DNA from 2 places in the Pseudomonas sp. MF08875 genome. Region 2 is predicted to be linked to the other one. Evidence: predicted binding sites of a transcription regulator. Region 2 holds the regulator's gene; the other holds the start of a gene.
The links. The regulator FliA, encoded in region 2, starts transcription of late flagellar genes. The targets are predictions, from matches to a motif close to CTAAAGTTTNNNNNNNNNNNGCCGNTAA.
Positions count from the first base shown of each region.

Region 1: AC19YT_RS06905 (methyl-accepting chemotaxis protein) is a predicted target of FliA. The motif match lies at 2,348-2,375, and genes of this name have one in related genera.

Region 1 covers NZ_JCBCUW010000008.1:135,949-145,091, forward strand. Annotated here, with positions in the region: gene AC19YT_RS06885 (LysR substrate-binding domain-containing protein) at 1-652, shown strand, start outside; gene AC19YT_RS06890 (MmcQ/YjbR family DNA-binding protein) at 649-999, shown strand; gene AC19YT_RS06895 (DUF1294 domain-containing protein) at 996-1,394, opposite strand; gene AC19YT_RS06900 (undecaprenyl-diphosphate phosphatase) at 1,391-2,221, opposite strand; gene AC19YT_RS06905 (methyl-accepting chemotaxis protein) at 2,501-4,135, shown strand; gene pnuC (nicotinamide riboside transporter PnuC) at 4,318-4,881, shown strand; gene AC19YT_RS06915 (AAA family ATPase) at 4,878-5,414, shown strand; gene fapA (functional amyloid chaperone FapA) at 5,743-6,195, shown strand; gene fapB (fibril amyloid subunit FapB) at 6,198-6,776, shown strand; gene fapC (amyloid-like fimbrin subunit FapC) at 6,841-7,812, shown strand; gene fapD (fibril amyloid maturation endopeptidase FapD) at 7,878-8,570, shown strand; gene fapE (fibril amyloid subunit FapE) at 8,617-9,143, shown strand, end outside.
Region 2 covers NZ_JCBCUW010000025.1:47,326-56,468, forward strand. Annotated here, with positions in the region: gene AC19YT_RS16095 (ParA family protein) at 1-258, opposite strand, end outside; gene motD (flagellar motor protein MotD) at 307-1,197, opposite strand; gene AC19YT_RS16105 (flagellar motor protein) at 1,213-1,953, opposite strand; gene AC19YT_RS16110 (protein-glutamate methylesterase/protein-glutamine glutaminase) at 1,953-3,077, opposite strand; gene AC19YT_RS16115 (chemotaxis protein CheA) at 3,125-5,359, opposite strand; gene AC19YT_RS16120 (protein phosphatase CheZ) at 5,374-6,162, opposite strand; gene AC19YT_RS16125 (chemotaxis response regulator CheY) at 6,193-6,564, opposite strand; gene fliA (RNA polymerase sigma factor FliA) at 6,732-7,472, opposite strand; gene fleN (flagellar synthesis regulator FleN) at 7,469-8,299, opposite strand; gene flhF (flagellar biosynthesis GTPase FlhF) at 8,418-9,143, opposite strand, start outside.

The DNA of each region.
Region 1 (9,143 bases), on a different contig from region 2:
GTCCAGCGAGCCCCGTGGGCGGTTGCGCATGTCGTGCCCGGTGGGCCTGGCCCATGAGTTCCTGCCGGGGGTGATCGGCAGCTTTCTTGAACGCTACCCCCAGGTGCAACTGGACGTGATGCTGGTCAACCGCCGCGTGGACCTGGTCAGCGAAGGCATAGACGTAGCCTTGCGGGTGCGCGAGTTGGGCGACGAAGACCCGCTGCTGGTAACCCGTCGCCTGCGCCAGGCGCAAATGGTGATGGTGGCCAGCCCGGCGTTTTTGCAAGAGCGCCAAATCGAACGCCCCGACGACCTGAAAAGCGTCCCGGTGCTCGGCGCCCTGGAAAGCGATCGCCTGGTGCACCTGCGCATGCTCGACCAGCAAGGCCACGCCACCGAGCTGAGCCTGGAAGCCCGCCTGGGCATCGATGACTTTGTGGTGCGCAAGGCCTGCACCCTGGCGGGCCTGGGGTTCACCCTGCTACCGATGATGTACTGCGAGCAGGAGCTGCAAAGTGGCCAACTGGTGCAACTGCTGCCCGATTGGTCACTGCCCGGCGGCTGGTTGCTGGCGGTGTACCCTCACCGCCGCGGGTTGTTGCCAGCCGTGCGCGCATGGATCAATCATCTGGCCCATTCATTCAATGTCTGTGGGGATCGCCTGTTATGAAGATGAACGAAGCCGATGTCGCAGCCTTCTGCCTGGCCTTGCCCGGCGCCCGGGAAGACTACAAATGGGGCGGTGTGCGGGTGTTTTCGGTGGCGGGCAGCAAGATGTTTGCCCTGCAGAACCTACGCGGCGATTCCCTGGCATTCAAGGTGGACAAGGCGCTGTTCCTCGGCCACATCGACCGCCCTGGCATCGGCCCCGCGCCGTATCTGGCGCGGGCGCAGTGGATCATCATGCAAACCCCCTACCCGCTGGGCGCCGAAGAACTGCAAGGCTTGCTGCGACGCTCCCACCAGTTGGTGGTGAGCAAACTGCCCAAGCGCACCCAGGTCGGCCTGTTGCTCTAGAAAATCGAAAACAGGGTGGCGCCGAGGAACAGGCGATCGATCCAAAACACCTGGTGCGCCAGCACGATCAGCCAGAACACCAGTTGGTAGGCGACTTTGCGGGTTTTGTGGCGCAGTAACTGCTGGGCCAGCAAGGCGCCGGGCCAGCCGCCCGCCAGTTCCACCGCGTGCAGGACGTTTTCCGGCACGCGCCACTGCCCGGCGCGGGCCATACGTTTATCGCGCCAATAGAGCAAGAACGCCAACAGGCTGACCGCCCCGTAGGCCACCAATGGGATCGGTGACACCCCGCGCAACCACAAGGCCAGCGAGCCACCCAATGGCAACGCAACCAGCAGCGCAAACACCAGAACCTTGAGGCGCGGGTATTGCAGTGCGCCGTTCGGCGCCTTCATGGCTGGGCCGCCGTCCAGTCCACCCAGGCGAACTGCCAGGTGGCCAGGATCAGCAAGCCGAACACGATGCGATACCAGGCAAACGCCGCGTAGCTGTGGTTGGCGATAAAGCGCAGCAGGCCCTTGACCGCAATCATGGCGAAGATGAAAGCGGTGACGAAGCCAATGGCGAACACCGGCAGGTCGGCGGGTTGGAACAGGTCGCGGTACTTGTAGCCCGAATACACCGCTGCCCCGACCATGGTCGGCATGGCGAGAAAAAACGAGAACTCGGTGGCGGTTTTGCGCGACAGGCCAAACAGCAAGCCACCGATGATGGTCGAGCCCGAGCGCGAGGTGCCGGGAATCATCGCCAGGCACTGGGCGAAACCGACCTTGAGGGCATCCTTCCAAGTGATGTCGTCGACGCTGTGGGCGTGCACCTCGTGCTCGCGGCGCTCGGCCCAGAGCATCACCACACCGCCCACCACCAGGGCGGCAGCCACGGTCACGGGGTTGAACAGGTATTCATGGATCAGGTCGGCAAAGACCACCCCCAGCACCACCGCCGGTAGAAAGGCGATCAGCAGGTTGGCGGTAAAGCGCCGTGCGTTCGGCTGGGTGGGCAGGCCCACGACCACGTCGAGGATCTTGCGCCGAAACTCCCAGACCACCGCCAGGATCGCCCCTAGCTGGATGATGATGTTGAAGGCCATGGCCCGCTCACCGCCGAAATCGAGGAGGTCGGCAACAATGATCTGGTGTCCCGTACTGGAAATGGGCAAAAACTCCGTCAGCCCTTCTACAACTCCAAGAATCAATGCCGATGCGGCGGTCCAAAAATCCATCAAGCCCCCGTGAAGCAATGCCCCTGGCATGCCCCGTCAATAATTTTTATGCGTTCACTGCGACAACATAGCGCGTACTGGCGCGCGCCTGAGATCCGTAGAATCGGGAAAAATTCCCTGAGCGCTGTTCAGGTTTGCCCAACGCGGCCGAAATCCTAGCAGACATACCGGTTTGGCGCTGTCGCGTTAGTAGACTTGGGTAGGGTTGGTGCCATTGGCCAAAGCATGCTTGGATGGCTTGGCCTTAATGACAAGAACAAGAATCTGGAGTGACCGGTAATGAATAGCTTACGCAGTGTGTCGATCAGCCGCCGCTTGTGGCTGATCCTGGTGGTGTCTGTGTTGATGCTATTGACCTTGGGCATGTTGATGCTCAATCAGATCCACAGCGACCTGTACCAGGCCAAGGCCGAGAAAACCCGCCATGTGGTGGAGACCGCCAATGGCGTGCTCACCTACTACCACGGCCTGGAAACCGCCGGCACCCTGAGCCGCGAAGCCGCCCAGCAACAAGCCCTGAACGCCGTGCGCGGGCTGCGCTACAACCAGGACGATTACTTCTGGATCAACGACCTCAAGCCCGTCATGGTCATGCACCCGGCCAACCCCAAGCTCGAAGGCAAGGAACTGTCCGGCATCAAAGACCCGGACGGCTTTGCGCTGTTCAACGCCATGGTCGCCATCGCCCAGGAAAAAGGCGCCGGCAGCGTGGACTACCGCTGGCCGAAACCGGGGGCCGAGGCACCGGTGCAAAAAACCTCCTACGTGCAACTGTTCCAGCCCTGGGGCTGGATCATCGGCTCGGGGGTATATATCGACGATATTCAGGCCCAGTTCTATGAGCAGGTCTGGAAAGCCTCGCTGATTGGCATCGTGATCGCGCTGGTGATGGCGCTGCTGGTGATCCTGATTGCCCGCAGCATCGTGCAGCCGTTGCAGGAAGCTGTGCACGCCATGGCCAACATCGCCAGCGGCGAAAGCGACCTGACCCGCAGCCTCGACACCCACGGCCAGGACGAAGTCACCCAACTGGCCCGTCACTTCAACACCTTCACCGCCAAGCTGCGCCAAGTGGTGGGCCAGCTGCAGCTCTCGGCCAGCGCCCTGGGCCAGTCGTCTACGGATCTGGGCAACAACGCCAGCCAGGCCCAGGAACGTAGCCAGCAGCAGTCCCAGCAAATGGAACTGGTGGCCACCGCCATCAATGAAGTCACCTACGGCGTGCAGGACGTGGCGAAAAACGCCGAGCACGCCGCCAGCGAAATGCGCGATGCACAGGTCCAGGCCCAGCAGGGCCAGGTCAATATCGACAGCAGCCTGCAACAGATCGACCAGTTGTCCAGCACCATCGACCAAGCCGTGGAGGTGATCCGCACCCTGTCGGCCGAAAGCACCCAGATCGGCAGCGTGCTGGAGGTGATCCGCTCGATCGCCGAGCAGACCAACCTGCTGGCGCTGAACGCTGCCATCGAGGCCGCCCGCGCCGGCGAGCAAGGCCGCGGCTTTGCCGTGGTGGCAGACGAGGTGCGGCTGCTGGCCCAGCGCACGCAGAAGTCCACGGCGGAAATCCAGGCAATGATCGAACGCCTGCAAAACCATTCCGAAGCCGCCGTGCGGGTGATCGGTGACAGCAGCCGTGCCTCGCAGTTGACTATCGAGCAAGCCGGCCTGGCCGGCGCCAGCCTGAGCGCCATCGGCCAGGCCCTGCAAAACCTCAACGGCCTCAACGCCTCCATCGCCAGCGCCACCCTGCAACAAGCCCATGTGGTCGAAGACATCAACCAGAACGTCACCCAGGCCGCCGGGCTGTCCCAAAGCACCGCCCTGGCTGCCGAACAATCGAGCCTAGCCAGCGTTCACCTCAAGGAATTGAGCGAACAGCTCAACGCCCTGCTGCGCCAGTTCAAAGTCTGACCTTCCCTCCCGGCCCGCTGCTGCTGTTGTAGCAAGCGGGCTTGCCCGCGCAAGGGCGCGTAGCGGCCGTAAAAATCTTCCGGGCACACCACCGTCGGGGCGCACTGCGCACCCCAGCGCGGGCACGCCCGCTTGCTACGGGGTACAATCCCGGCCCTCTTCGTGCTCTGCAAGGAAATGCCATGTCCGGGTTAGAACTGTTTGCCGCAACGCTCGGCGTGATAGCCGTGTGGCTGACAGTCAAGCAAAACCCCTGGTGCTGGCCCATCGGCCTGGTGATGGTGCTGCTTTACAGCTGGATTTTCTTCGAGGTCAAACTCTATTCCGACATGCTCTTGCAGGTGATCTACGCCGCGTTGCAGCTCTACGGCTGGTGGCAGTGGACCCGTGCCGGCGAGCGCCACAGCGGCCGCCAGGTCACCCGGCTCAACACCCAGGCCGTGGCGCAGGGCCTGGCCATCGGCGCAGTCGGCAGCCTCGCGCTGGGCGGCGCCATGGCCCATTGGACCGACGCCGCGCAACCCTGGTTGGACGCGGCCCTCACCGGGCTCAGCCTGGTGGCACAGATGTGGATGGCGCAGAAACGCCTGCAATGCTGGGCCTTGTGGATTGTGGTGGACGTGATCTTCGTCGCGCTGTTCGTCTATAAGGGCCTGTACCTCACCGCCGCCCTCTATGCCCTGTTCACCCTGATTGCCGTGCAGGGCTGGCGCCAATGGCGCGCCGACCCGGCGTTGCAGCCATGAAAGTGCTGGTGTTGAGCGGCCCGGAATCCAGCGGCAAGAGCTGGTTGGCCGAAGGCATCCAGCAGCGTTTTGGCGGTGTGCTGGTGGGCGAGTATGTGCGCCACTTCATGGAGCAAACCCAGCGCGACACCTGCCTGGCCGACATCCCGGCCATCGCCCGCGGGCAGTTGGCCTGGGAAGACCAGGCCCGCGCCCAGGCCCCGCAATTGTTGATTCTCGACACCCACCTGCTGAGCAACCAGCTCTGGAGCCTGGCCCTGTTCGGCGACTGCCCGGGGTGGATCGAGGAAGCACTACTGGCACGCCATTACGACCTGCACCTGCTGCTCTCTCCCGAAGGCGTGGCTTGGACGGGCGATGGCCTGCGCTGCCAGCCCGACCTGGCGCAACGCCAGGCCTTTTTCGATGCCAGCCACGCCTGGCTGCAACAGCACCAGCGGCGATTCGAAGTCGTCACTGGCGATTGGACGGCGCGACGTGAGCAAGCCTTCGCCGCCGTGGAGCGCCTGCTCGCCACCCCGAACCAGGGCTGAAAAGCCTGCAAAATCCCCGAAACTGTCCATTCCTGATACACCCTTGTGCGCCGAACCCCCACCCCCGCCAGCGGCACGCGCCTTTAATGGGGCAACTGTCACGCGGCTGATACAGCCCTGCCCAAAGGCCCGGTCTAGAGCGTTTTCACCACATCCAGCGGTTCTCGGCCCTCACGCCTGTCTCAGCGTTGATACAGGCTCGCTCGCGCTGTTCTCCGGCGCCGAGCTAACCCTTTGATTTAAAGACACAAACAAAAAGCGGCACGGCTTCTGCTCTACACCTTCGCAACGCTGACAAGGCCAGCGCATTGAAAGAAGGAATGCCGACATGGGCAACAACAATAAGCGCTTGAACCGCCTCCTGCTGACAGGCTGTGTCCTCAGCGCGATGTATTGCCTGCCCGTGGTGGCGGCCGGTGACGGCACTATTGTGCTCACGCGCCCTGTTGACCCCATTGCTGCCGGCCGCAAGCCGCTGGCGCCCAACCCCAACCCCACCACCGTCAACGCCAACCCCTCGCAACAGGTCTTGAGGGCTACGGGGGAGCTGAGCGATGGCGATTTCGCCGGGGTCAGCAGCGGCCAGCGCATCCAGCAGACCGTTAACAACACCGCCCCCACCCACATGCCCGGCCTCAACGTGGTGACCAACCCCAATGGCCTGCCCGGCATGGGCGCCAGCGCTGGCAGCGGTGCCGGTGCGCGGATCTCCGGCACCATCAACCGGGCCATGGAAACCGGCATGCGCCCCCTGATGAACCTAGGCGGCAAGGGGAACTGATGATGAAACTCACTGTAATGGCAATCGCCCTGCTCGCCAGCACCAGCGCCCTGGCCGACTCCGCCGTAGCGGTGGTCAACCAGGCCCGGATCGATAATTCCGGCGCGGCCTATCGCGGCAACCTGATGGTCAACCAGGCCGCCGGCGATCAACAGCAGCAAGTCAACAGCCGGGCCATTGCCATAGGCAAAGACGCCAAAGCCGTCAACAGCCTGCAGCAGAGCATCAATACCGCCGCCAACCGTTCGATGAACGCCAGCAGCGACATCAGCGGCAACTCGTTCATCAACGGCAACGGTGCACTGGGCGTCAACCAGTCCGCCGGGGCCAATAACCAAATGATTAACGCCTTGCGGGTCAGCATCAGTGCCCAACCGCAAAGCGTCGATGACAGCGCCCTGTCGCAACAGAACGTGGCGCTGCTACCAGTCTCGGGAGCAACTGGCACACCCACCGGCAGCCGCCAGGTCACCACCAGTGACCAGGCCTTCACCGGCAGCCGTGGCGTGATTCAGGTGAACCAGAGCGCGGGTGTGGGGAACCGCATGGCCAACACCCTGAGCATCCGGGTCGCTGATTGACCCAACCGCAGTGCACTTGGCAAGTCGCAACACTTAACCAATTCAATAGGCACGGAGAAACACCATGAAACCTACAACCGCTCTGAAACCACTGGTTTTCGCCTTGGCTGCAGTGATGGCTATGGCTGCTCAGGCTGACAGCGACAAAAAACACCCGCACAAACCACAAGGGCCAACCTGGCAGGACCAACTGCAAATCGGCGCCGGCGCTACCGCCATTTCCGCCGACACGCAGAACAGTGAAGACAACTATGTGAACAATCAGGCCACCAAAAACAATGCCAAGTCTGACAACTCATTCAACAGCAACAGCGGCAACGTAGGCGGCAACAACGCAGCCGGCGACGGCAACCAACAAGCCAACAACGCAGCCATCGCCACCGCTGACGAAGCCTTTGTGTTCGGTAGCGCCAACGCCCTGGCATTGGCGAGCCAGAACAACGTCAACAACTACGTGAAAAACGCCTCGACCCAAAACCGTGCGCAAGTTGACAACAGCGTTAACAGCAACTCCGGCAACATCGGCTTCAACAATGCGGCCGGCAACTTCAACCAACAGAAAAACGACCTGGCGATCGCTGTGTCCGGCGGCCGCGTGGCCAACGCGGTTTCAGGCGCATCGCAAAACAGCACCGACCTGGGTGTCAACAACAAAGCCGATCGTGAAAACAAAGTGGTCAACCTCAGTGGCGGTGCCATCGCCGGTGGTTCCTACAAAGGCACCATCAAAGGCACCATCAAAGACGACAAAGGTGGCTACTACGACGACAAAGGTGGTAGCGGCAGCGGTGGCAACAAAGGCCAGAAAGTTGACCTCGTAGAACAAGGCAACTTCTTGCTGGGCGCGGTATGGACCCAACAAGTGCTGGTCAAAGACGGCTGGAAAAACCCTGTAGTCAACAACGCTACCACCACCGGTTCGGTGAACAGCAACTCCGGCAACGTGGGCTACAACAACGCCGCTGGCGTGGGTAACCAACAAGTCAACTCGCTGGCCATTTCGACCACTTGCGGAGGTTGCGCTGGCGCCAACTAACGTCAGTAAACCCAAAAGCCCCGGCAACGGGGCTTTCCCATTCCTCTTAGCAAGGCGTATCGACCATGCGAATTGCCGCTCTCGCCGTTCTGTTGGGCCTGACCGGGTTGGCCTCGGCGCAGTGCCAGGCGGCCTCCATGGCCATTGCCGCCCTTCCTGGCGGCACCTTGGTTTACAAGCAAGTACAAAGCGTGCGTGAGCGTAAATTCGTCGACCTGGTGGAACAAAAAACCGATTTCAGTTGCGGCGCCGCCGCACTGGCCACGGTGCTGCGCCAGAGCTACTGGCTGGATGTCGATGAAAACCAGGTGATCGAGGGCATGTTGGCCAACGCTGACCATGACCTGGTGCGCACACAAGGGTTTTCCATGCTGGACATGAAGCTCTACGTGGAAAGCATCGGCATGCGCGCGCGGGGGTATCGGATACCGGCGGACAAGCTGCAGGACATCTCCATTCCCGTGGTGGTGTTGGTGGATATCCGCGGCTACAAGCACTTCGTGGTACTGCAACGCACGGAAAAGGACTGGGTTTACATCGGCGACCCCGTCCTGGGCCATAAACGCTACACCCATGAAGATTTCGTCAAAGGCTGGAACGGCATCGTGTTCGCCATCATCGGCCCCGGTTATGACAAAGCCAACGCCCTGCTCACGCCACCGCTGCCAGTCACGGCCAAAAACAAGCTCGACGGTTTCAACCCGGTCAAAGATGCAGAACTACTGGACTTTGGTTTCATTCAAAGCGACTTCTTCTAAACGCCACTTTAGATAAAGGAGCAGGACGCTCCGGGAGCAGCAGCACATGAAAACTCCATACTGGCTGGCGACCGCTTGTCTGGTTGCCGTACTTCCCCTTCCCGCACTGGCCAGTTCGGGATTCAAACCCATCGAGATCAAGGATGCGGAACTCTCGGAACTTCGCGGCCGTTATGTGATGCCGGGGCGGATCATCAGCTTCGGTATTGTCATGAGTACTACATGGCGCAACGCCACTGGCGACGTGATTGGCGCCGCCACGTCCATGCAAGTTCAGCAATCGACCATCAAGCCGCAGTTTTACGTCTCCACCATCAATGAACCCGGCAAGGGCGGCGGTACGCCCGGCAACCCGGGCACGGGCAACATCATCGGCGGCGCGGGCCTGGGCAGCGGCCAGGGCGTAACCCAGAGCGTGCGGGCTGCGGGGGATGGCAACACGGCCTATAACAACGTCAGCATCGACGTCAGCGAAGCCAACCAGGCCCCGGCCCTGGCGCCCAACCAGGGCGTGCTGCTGACCGGCGACAACGCCGTCACCGCCAGCAATGGCGCCGGCAGCATCGCGGTGTC
Region 2 (9,143 bases):
GATGCGCTCGTCGCTGGTGGACAGCAGCAACTGCCCCGGCAAGCCGTCGGGCACACTGCCTTTGTGCAGGAACAGGTCGTAGCAACTGTGCTCCAACTGGTCGGGGTCGTAACCGAAGTAACTGGTCATCGACCCGTGGGGGTCGAGATCGACCACGACCACGCGCTTGCCGGCTTCGGCCAGCAACCCGGCCAAGGCGATGGAACTGGTGGTTTTACCAACACCACCCTTTTGATTGGCGACTGCCCAGACTCTCATTCAGATGGTTCCTCCCGGTCGAATAGGCTCAACCGAGACATAGCGCATTTATAGGGCGGGTGACGGAGAATTGACGGCGCTCTCGCGTCCCGGCGACTTAACAGGCGGCGGTGCAGTTTGTGTGCCAGCACGCTTGAGCGCGGCGTCCGGTTGCGCCTTGGCGGTTCCGGTGCCGGTCAGGCTGCGGCGTACATCCAGGTTGCGCGACACCACCAGCACCGCGCGGCGGTTGCGGGCGCGGCCTTCGGCAGTGGCGTTGTTGGCCACGGGCTGGAACTCGCCATAGCCCACCGACGCCATGCGCCCGGGGTTTACACCCTGCATGGCGAGCATGCGCACGATGCTCGACGAGCGGGCCGAGGACAGTTCCCAGTTGGAGGGATAGAGCGCGGTGTGGATCGGCTGGTCATCGGTGAAGCCTTCGACGTGGATCGGGTTATCGAAGGGTTTGAGGATGGCCGCCACCTTGTCGATGATGGTGAACGCCACATCGCTGGGCATGGCGTCGCCGCTGCCGAACAACAGGCTGGAACTCAATTCGATTTCTACCCACAACTCGTTGCCGCGCACCGTCATCTGGTTGCTACTAATCAGGTCGCCAAACGCGGCGCTGATGTCATCGGCAATGGACTTGAGCGGGTCGTTGCTGCCCTGGCCGATGCCGGCGTCGAGCTGGTCGCTGTCTTTGACCAAGGGCTGGGCCGGGGTCACGGTCTTGGCCCGTTCGTCGCCGATCTGGATCGGCCGCAGGGCACGGTCCGAGTCGGTGAACACCCCCACCAGCGCTTCGGAAATGACCTTGTACTTGCCTTCGTTGATCGACGAAATGGAGTACATCACCACGAAAAACGCGAACAACAAGGTGATGAAGTCCGCGTAGGACACCAGCCAGCGTTCGTGGTTGACGTGTTCTTCAGGTTGGCGGCGACGACGGCTCACGGTGCATTCCCCCCATCAGTCCATGAAGCCTTGCAGCTTCAGCTCAATGGAGCGCGGGTTCTCGCCCTCGGCAATCGAGAGGATGCCTTCGAGCAGCATTTCCCGGTAACGGGACTGGCGCAGGGCTATCGACTTGAGCTTGCTGGCGATCGGCAGTAGCACCAGGTTGGCACTGGCCACGCCGTAGATGGTGGCGACGAAGGCCACGGCAATACCGCTGCCCAGTTGGGTCGGGTCGGCCAGGTTGCCCATCACGTGGATCAGGCCCATCACCGCGCCGATGATGCCGATGGTCGGCGCGTAGCCGCCCATGCTTTCAAAGAACCGCGCCGCTTCGATGTCGCGGCTTTCCTGGGTGTAGAAATCCACTTCCAAAATGCTGCGGATGGCCTCCGGCTCGGCGCCGTCGACCAGCAGTTGCAGGCCTTTGCGCGAGTAGTCATCGGGTTCGGCGTCGGCCACCCCTTCAAGCCCCAGCAAACCTTCCTTGCGCGCGGTCAGGCTCCAGTTGACGACACGGTCGATGCCGCCGGCCAGGTCAACCCGCGGCGGAAAGAGGATCCAGCCGACAATCTGCATGGCGCGCTTGAACGCGCTCATGGGCGATTGCAGCAACGCCGCGCCAATGGTCCCGCCCAGCACGATCAGCGCCGCCGGGCCGTTGGCCAACGCACTCAGGTGGCCACCTTCGAGGTAGTTGCCACCGATGATGGCGATAAACGCCATGATGATCCCGATTAGGCTCAGTACATCCATCAGATACACGCCTCGACCAGATGCCTGCCGATGTCGTCCAGGCCATACACCGCGTCAGCCAGGTCCGCTTTGACGATGGCCATCGGCATGCCGTAGATCACACAACTGGCCTCGTCCTGGGCCCAGACCGAACTGCCGCCCTGCTTGAGCAGGCGCGCGCCTTCGCGGCCGTCCGCGCCCATGCCGGTGAGCACCACCGCCAGAACTTTGTCGCCGTAGGACTTGGCCGCCGAACCAAAGGTGATATCCACGCACGGCTTGTAGTTCAAGCGCTCGTCACCCGGCAGGATTTTCACCGTGCCACGGCCATCGACCATCATCTGCTTGCCGCCCGGGGCCAGCAGCGCCAGGCCCGGACGCAGGATGTCGCCATCCTCGGCTTCCTTGACGCTGATGCGGCACAGCTTGTCCAGGCGCTCGGCGAAAGCCTTGGTGAAGGCCGCCGGCATGTGCTGGATCAGCACGATGGGCGCCGGGAAGTTGCCCGGCAGTTGGGTCAACACCCGCTGCAAGGCAACCGGCCCGCCGGTGGAGGTACCAATGGCCACCAACTTGTAGGCTTTGCGCTTGGGCGCCGGCGAACTCGGCGCGGCGGCCGGCGCAACACGGGCCGGCACGGGTGCCGGGGCGCTGCGCACGGGCGCGCTGGTGCCGTAGCTGCTGGGCGCGGGGGCCGCAGCGGCAACTGGCTGGGGCGCGGGTGCGCTGTAAGCGCTAAAACGGCGGTTACTGCGCGAGATGGTATGGACCTTCTCGCACAGCATCTGCTTGACCTTCTCGGGGTTGCGCGAGATGTCTTCGAAATTTTTGGGCAGGAAGTCCACCGCGCCGGCATCCAGCGCATCCAGGGTCACCCGGGCGCCTTCGTGGGTCAGCGAGGAAAACATCAAGACCGGTGTAGGGCAGCGCTGCATGATGTGCCGCACTGCGGTGATGCCATCCATCATCGGCATCTCGTAGTCCATGGTGATGACGTCTGGCTTGAGGGCCAGCGCCTGATCGATCGCCTCTTTGCCGTTGGTCGCCGTGCCGACGACCTGGATATTGGAATCCGCTGAAAGAATTTCCGAGACGCGGCGGCGGAAGAAACCCGAATCATCCACCACCAGGACCTTGACTACCATAAACACTCCGTTAGGCGGGGCGAGGCAATCGCCCGGCCCCACCAGAATCAAATACGCCGTGCGGCGTAACGCTTGAGCATGCTCGGAACATCGAGAATCAGGGCGATGCGGCCGTCACCAGTAATGGTGGCGCCGGACATGCCCGGGGTGCCCTGGAGCATCTTGCCCAAAGGCTTGATGACCACTTCTTCCTGGCCCACCAATTGATCGACCACAAAGCCGATGCGCTGGGTGCCCACCGACAGGATCACCACGTGGCCCTCGCGCTGCTCTTCATGGGCGGCGGACGCCACCAACCAGCGCTTGAGGTAGAACAGCGGCAACGCCTTGTCGCGCACGATCACCACTTCCTGGCCATCGACCACGTTGGTGCGCGACAGATCCAGGTGGAAGATCTCGTTGACGTTGACCAGCGGGAAGGCGAATGCCTGGTTGCCCAGCATGACCATCAGGGTCGGCATGATCGCCAGGGTCAACGGCACCTTGATGACGATCTTCGAGCCCTGGCCCTTGGTCGAGTAGATGTTGATGGAGCCGTTGAGCTGGGAAATCTTGGTTTTCACCACGTCCATGCCCACGCCACGGCCCGACACGTCGGAAATCTCGGTCTTGGTCGAGAAGCCCGGAGCGAAGATCAGGTTGTAGCACTCGGTATCGCTCAGACGATCGGCTGCGTCCTTGTCCATCACCCCCCGCTTGACCGCGATGCCCCGCAGGATGTTCGCGTCCATGCCTTTGCCGTCATCGGAAATCGACAGCAGGATATGGTCGCCTTCCTGTTCGGCGGCCAGGATCACCCGGCCCAGGCGTGCCTTGCCCGACTCTTCGCGCTCCTGGGGCGACTCGATACCGTGGTCGACCGCGTTGCGCACCAAGTGGACCAGCGGGTCGGCCAGGGCTTCGACGAGGTTTTTGTCCAGGTCGGTTTCTTCGCCCACCAGCTCCAGGCTGATCTCTTTCTTGAGCTGGCGCGCCAGGTCACGAACCAGGCGCGGGAAGCGCCCGAAGACCTTCTTGATCGGCTGCATGCGGGTTTTCATCACCGCGGTCTGCAGGTCGGCGGTCACCACGTCCAGGTTGGAAACGGCCTTGGACATGGCTTCGTCGCCGCTGTTCAGGCCCAGGCGCACCAGGCGGTTACGCACCAGCACCAGTTCGCCCACCATGTTCATGATTTCGTCCAGGCGCGCGGTATCGACGCGCACCGTGGTTTCCGCTTCGCTGGCCTGTTTTTCCGCCGGCGCGGCAGCGGCGGCACGGGCCGGCGCGGGGGCTGCAGCCCTGGCCGCCGGGGCTGGGGCTGGGGCTGGCGCCGCTGCTGCAGGTGCGGGCGCCGGGGCGGCCTTGGCCACGGGGGCCGCGACAGCCGCCGCAACCGCTGGGGTCTCGGCGCTGAACTTGCCTTTGCCGTGCAGCTCGTCGAGCAGGGATTCGAATTCGTGATCGGAAATCAGATCGCCGCCCACCGCAGCGGCCGTCGCCGCAGGCGCAGGTTTGGCGTCGGCGATAGCACTTTCCAGGGCATCGACGGCAAAGTTGCCCTTGCCATGCAACTGGTCGAGCAGTGCTTCGAACTCGTCGTCGGTGATGTCGGTGCTGGCCGCCGCCGGTGCAGCGGCGGCAGGTTCGGCGGCGGGCGCCACGGCGTCCACGGCGAACTGGCCCTTGCCATGCAGTTGGTCAAGCAGGGACTCGAACTCGGCATCGGTAATGTCATCGCTGCCACCCGCCGCCACGGCGGCGGGCGCCGGCGCTTCGGCCTGGGCCTTGACCGCATTGAGCGAGTCCAGCAGTTGCTCGAATTCGTTGTCGGTAATGTCGCCGCCGGCGCTTTCAGGCTCGGGCTCGACCGCAGCCGGGGCCGGTTCAGCCGCAGGCGCAGGCTGGTCGGTGGCTGGCAGCGCCAGGCGTGCCAGGGCTGCCAGCAGTTCCGGCGTAGCAGCGGTGATCGCAGAGCGCTCACGCACTTGGCTGAACATGCCGTTGACCGCGTCCAGGGCTTCGAGAACCACGTCCATCAGTTCCGAGTCGACGCGCCGTTCACCCTTGCGCAGGATGTCGAACACGTTCTCGGCGATGTGACAGCACTCCACCAGCTCATTGAGCTGGAGGAAGCCGGCGCCCCCTTTTACAGTGTGAAAACCGCGAAAAATTGCATTGAGCAAGTCCGCATCATCCGGTCGGCTTTCCAGCTCGACCAGTTGTTCGGACAGCAACTCAAGAATCTCGCCGGCCTCAACCAGGAAATCCTGAAGGATCTCTTCATCGGCGCCGAAGCTCATTTTTGTGGGTGCTCCTAGAATCCAAGACTGGAAAGCAAATCGTCTACATCGTCCTGACCGGACATAACGTCTTCACGTTTATCGGCATGAATCTGCGGACCTTCACCCTGCGCCAGGTGTTTTTGTGGATCTTTTTGCGCCAGGATCTCGTCGCGGTCATGCTCGATGCCCGCAAACCGGTCGACCTGGCTGGCCATCAGCACCAGCTTGAGCAAGTTGCTTTCGACTTCCGTGACCAGTTGTGTCACCCGTTTGATGACCTGGCCGGTGAGGTCCTGGTAATCCTGGGCCAGCAGAATGTCGTTGAGGTTGCCCGACACCACGCGTGTTTCTTTCTCGCTGCGGGCCAAAAAAACCTCGACCCGGCGCGCCAGATCGCGAAACTCTTCGGCACCCACTTCGCGGCGCATGAAACGTGCCCAGTCCGCGCTCAGGGCCTGGGCGTCGTGGCCCAAGCCGTTGACCAGCGGCGTGCTGTTTTCCACCAGGTCCATGGTGCGATTGGCCGCAGCCTCGGTCAGCCTGACAACATAACCCAGGCGTTCAGTGGCATCCGTGATCTGGGACACTTCTTCGGCTTGCGGCATGTGCGGGTCGATCTGGAAGTTGACGATGGCGCTGTGCAATTCGCGCGTCAGCTTGCCGACTTCCTGGTACAGGCCGCGGTCACGGGTCTGGTTGAGCTCATGGATCAGTTGCACCGCGTCGCCGAACTTGCCTTTTTCAAGGCTTTCGACCAATTCGTGGGCATGTTTTTTCAGAGTCGATTCAAAATCGCCCTGCGATGATTCGTTATGCTCCATAGCGCCCCCGTGGCGGACTGGCTTCGCGCATCAACCGATGCGTTCGAAGATTTTTTCAATCTTTTCTTTCAACGCCTGGGCCGTGAAGGGTTTGACTACATAGCCGTTCACCCCGGCCTGGGCTGCTTCGATGATCTGTTCGCGCTTGGCTTCAGCGGTGACCATCAACACCGGCAGGTGCTTGAGTTTTTCGTCGGCGCGCACATGGCGCAGCAAGTCGATACCGGTCATGCCAGGCATGTTCCAGTCCGTCACCAGAAAGTCGATGCTGCCGCTGTTGAGCACAGGGATGGCGGTAGTGCCGTCGTCTGCCTCGACCGTGTTGGTGAACCCAAGGTCACGCAACAGGTTTTTTATGATCCGCCGCATCGTTGAGAAGTCATCAACGATGAGGATTTTCATGTTCTTGTCCAATTCGACCTCCAAGCAGTCTTAAACGCATCCAGCACCTGGACACGCCATTTCATCAATCAGGCTGGGCACTCACCGGCGACATGGAGCAAAACGTGCCGAGACCGGTACGGCGCTACGCCGTACCGGCCCCGTTCGCAGAGCCCCCACACTGCCTGTCAGCGCGCTCGCCACTCCCCCAAACGCCCCCGCAAGCGGGCCGCGCACTGGCTGTGTAACTGGCTGACCCGCGATTCGCTGACCCCCAGGACCTCACCGATTTCCTTGAGGTTCAGCTCTTCGTCGTAGTACAGCGCCAAGACCAGTCGCTCACGCTCCGGCAAATTGGCAATCGCGTCCGCCAGCGCAGCCTGGAAGCGCTCGTCTTCCAGGTCGCGCGACGGCTCCAGATGAGCACTCGCGCCATCCTCGTGCAGCCCTTCATGCTCGCCGTCCTGCAAGAGGTCGTCGAAGCTGAACAGGCGACTGCCCAAGGTGTCGTTCAAAATCCCGTAATAATCATCGAGGCTCAATTGGAGTTCGGCCGCAACCTCGTGATCTTTAGCGTCACGACCGGTTTTAGCTTCAATTGAGCGAATGGCATCACTGACCATCCGGGTGTTGCGGTGTACCGAACGGGGGGCCCAGTCGCCTTTACGCACCTCATCGAGCATCGCGCCGCGGATACGAATCCCCGCGTAGGTCTCGAAGCTGGCGCCCTTGCTGGCGTCGTACTTGGTCGAGACTTCAAGCAAACCGATCATCCCAGCCTGGATCAGGTCTTCGACCTGGACGCTGGCGGGTAGGCGTGCCAGCAGGTGGTAGGCAATGCGCTTGACCAGGGGCGCATAGCGCTCGATCAATTCGTATTGGCTGTCACGCGCCGACTTCTTGTAAAGGTTGTAGCCGCTGGCTGTCATAGCACAGGTCCCGCCGTTTGATGCACAAGCCGCTCGACAAAAAACTCCAGATGCCCGCGCGGGTTAGCGGGCAGTGGCCAGGTATCGACCTTCTGGGCGATGGCTTTGAACGCCAGTGCGCACTTGGAACGAGGGAACGCTTCGTAGACTGCACGCTGCTTTTGCACAGCCTTGCGTACGCACTCGTCGTAGGGAACCGCACCGACGTATTGTAAGGCGACGTCCAGGAAGCGATCAGTGACCTTGGTCAACTTAGCGAACAGGTTGCGCCCTTCCTGCGGGCTCTGGGCCATGTTGGCCAGTACGCGGAAGCGGTTCATGCCGTAGTCGCGGTTGAGCAGTTTGATAAGGGCGTAGGCGTCGGTGATGGAGGTGGGTTCGTCGCACACCACCAGCAGCACTTCCTGGGCCGCGCGCACGAAACTGACCACCGACTCGCCGATCCCGGCGGCCGTGTCGATCACCAGCACGTCGAGGTTGTCGCCGATGTCGCTGAACGCCTGGATCAGGCCGGCATGCTGGGCCGGGCTCAGGTGCACCATGCTCTGGGTGCCCGAGGCTGCCGGCACGATGCGGATCCCGCCGGGGCCCTGGAGCAGCACGTCGCGCAGCTCACAGCGCCCCTCGATCACATCGGCCAGGGTGTGTTTGGGGGTCAGCCCCAGTAACACGTCGACGTTCGCCAGACCCAGGTCGGCGTCCAGCAGCATGACGCGTCGGCCAAGCTCCGCCAGAGCCAGGGACAAGTTCACTGACACGTTAGTCTTCCCGACGCCACCTTTGCCGCCGGTCACCGCGATCACCTGTACGGGATGCATGCTGCCCATGTTCTTTCTATACCTTGTCTTACTTAGACGGAGGCCACATAACTGGCTGCGCGTTCACCGTTGGAACAATGCGTGGCAGGCCATCGATGTAGGTTCACTGCAATCTATTCATTAAACCTCAGCCGACCTGCTTGGCCGGGCTGTGGTAAAGGTCAGCGAACATGTCAGCCATGGCTTCTTCGCTGGGTTCTTCCTGCATTTGCACACTTACGGCACGGCTGACCAATTGGTGGCGGCGCGGCAAGTGCAAGTCATCGGGAATACGCGGCCCATCGGTCAGATAGGCCACCGGTAATTCATGGCTGATAGCCAGGCTCAACACCTCGCCCAGGCTCGCCGTCTCGTCCAGCTTAGTCAGAATGCAGCCAGCCAGCCCGCAACGCTTGTAACTGTGGTACGCGGCGGTCAGCACTTGCTTCTGGCTGGTGGTGGCCAGCACCAGGTAGTTCTTGGAGCGGATGCCGCGCCCGGCCAGGCTTTCCAACTGCATGCGCAGGGCCGGGTCGCTGGCCTGCAGGCCGGCGGTGTCGATCAGCACCACGCGCTTGCGCAGCAGCGGGTCGAGGGCTTGCGCCAGGGACTGGCCCGGATCGACATGGGTCACCGAGACGTTGAGGATGCGGCCCAAGGTCTTGAGCTGCTCCTGGGCGCCGATGCGGTAGCTGTCCATGCTCACCAGGGCGATGTTCTGCGCGCCGTACTTGAGCACGTAACGGGCCGCCAATTTGGCCAGGGTGGTGGTCTTGCCCATGCCGGCGGGGCCGACCATGGCAATCACACCCCCCTCTTCCAGGGGTTCGATTTCCGGCGTGGCGATCATGCGCGCCAGGTGCGCCAACAGCAT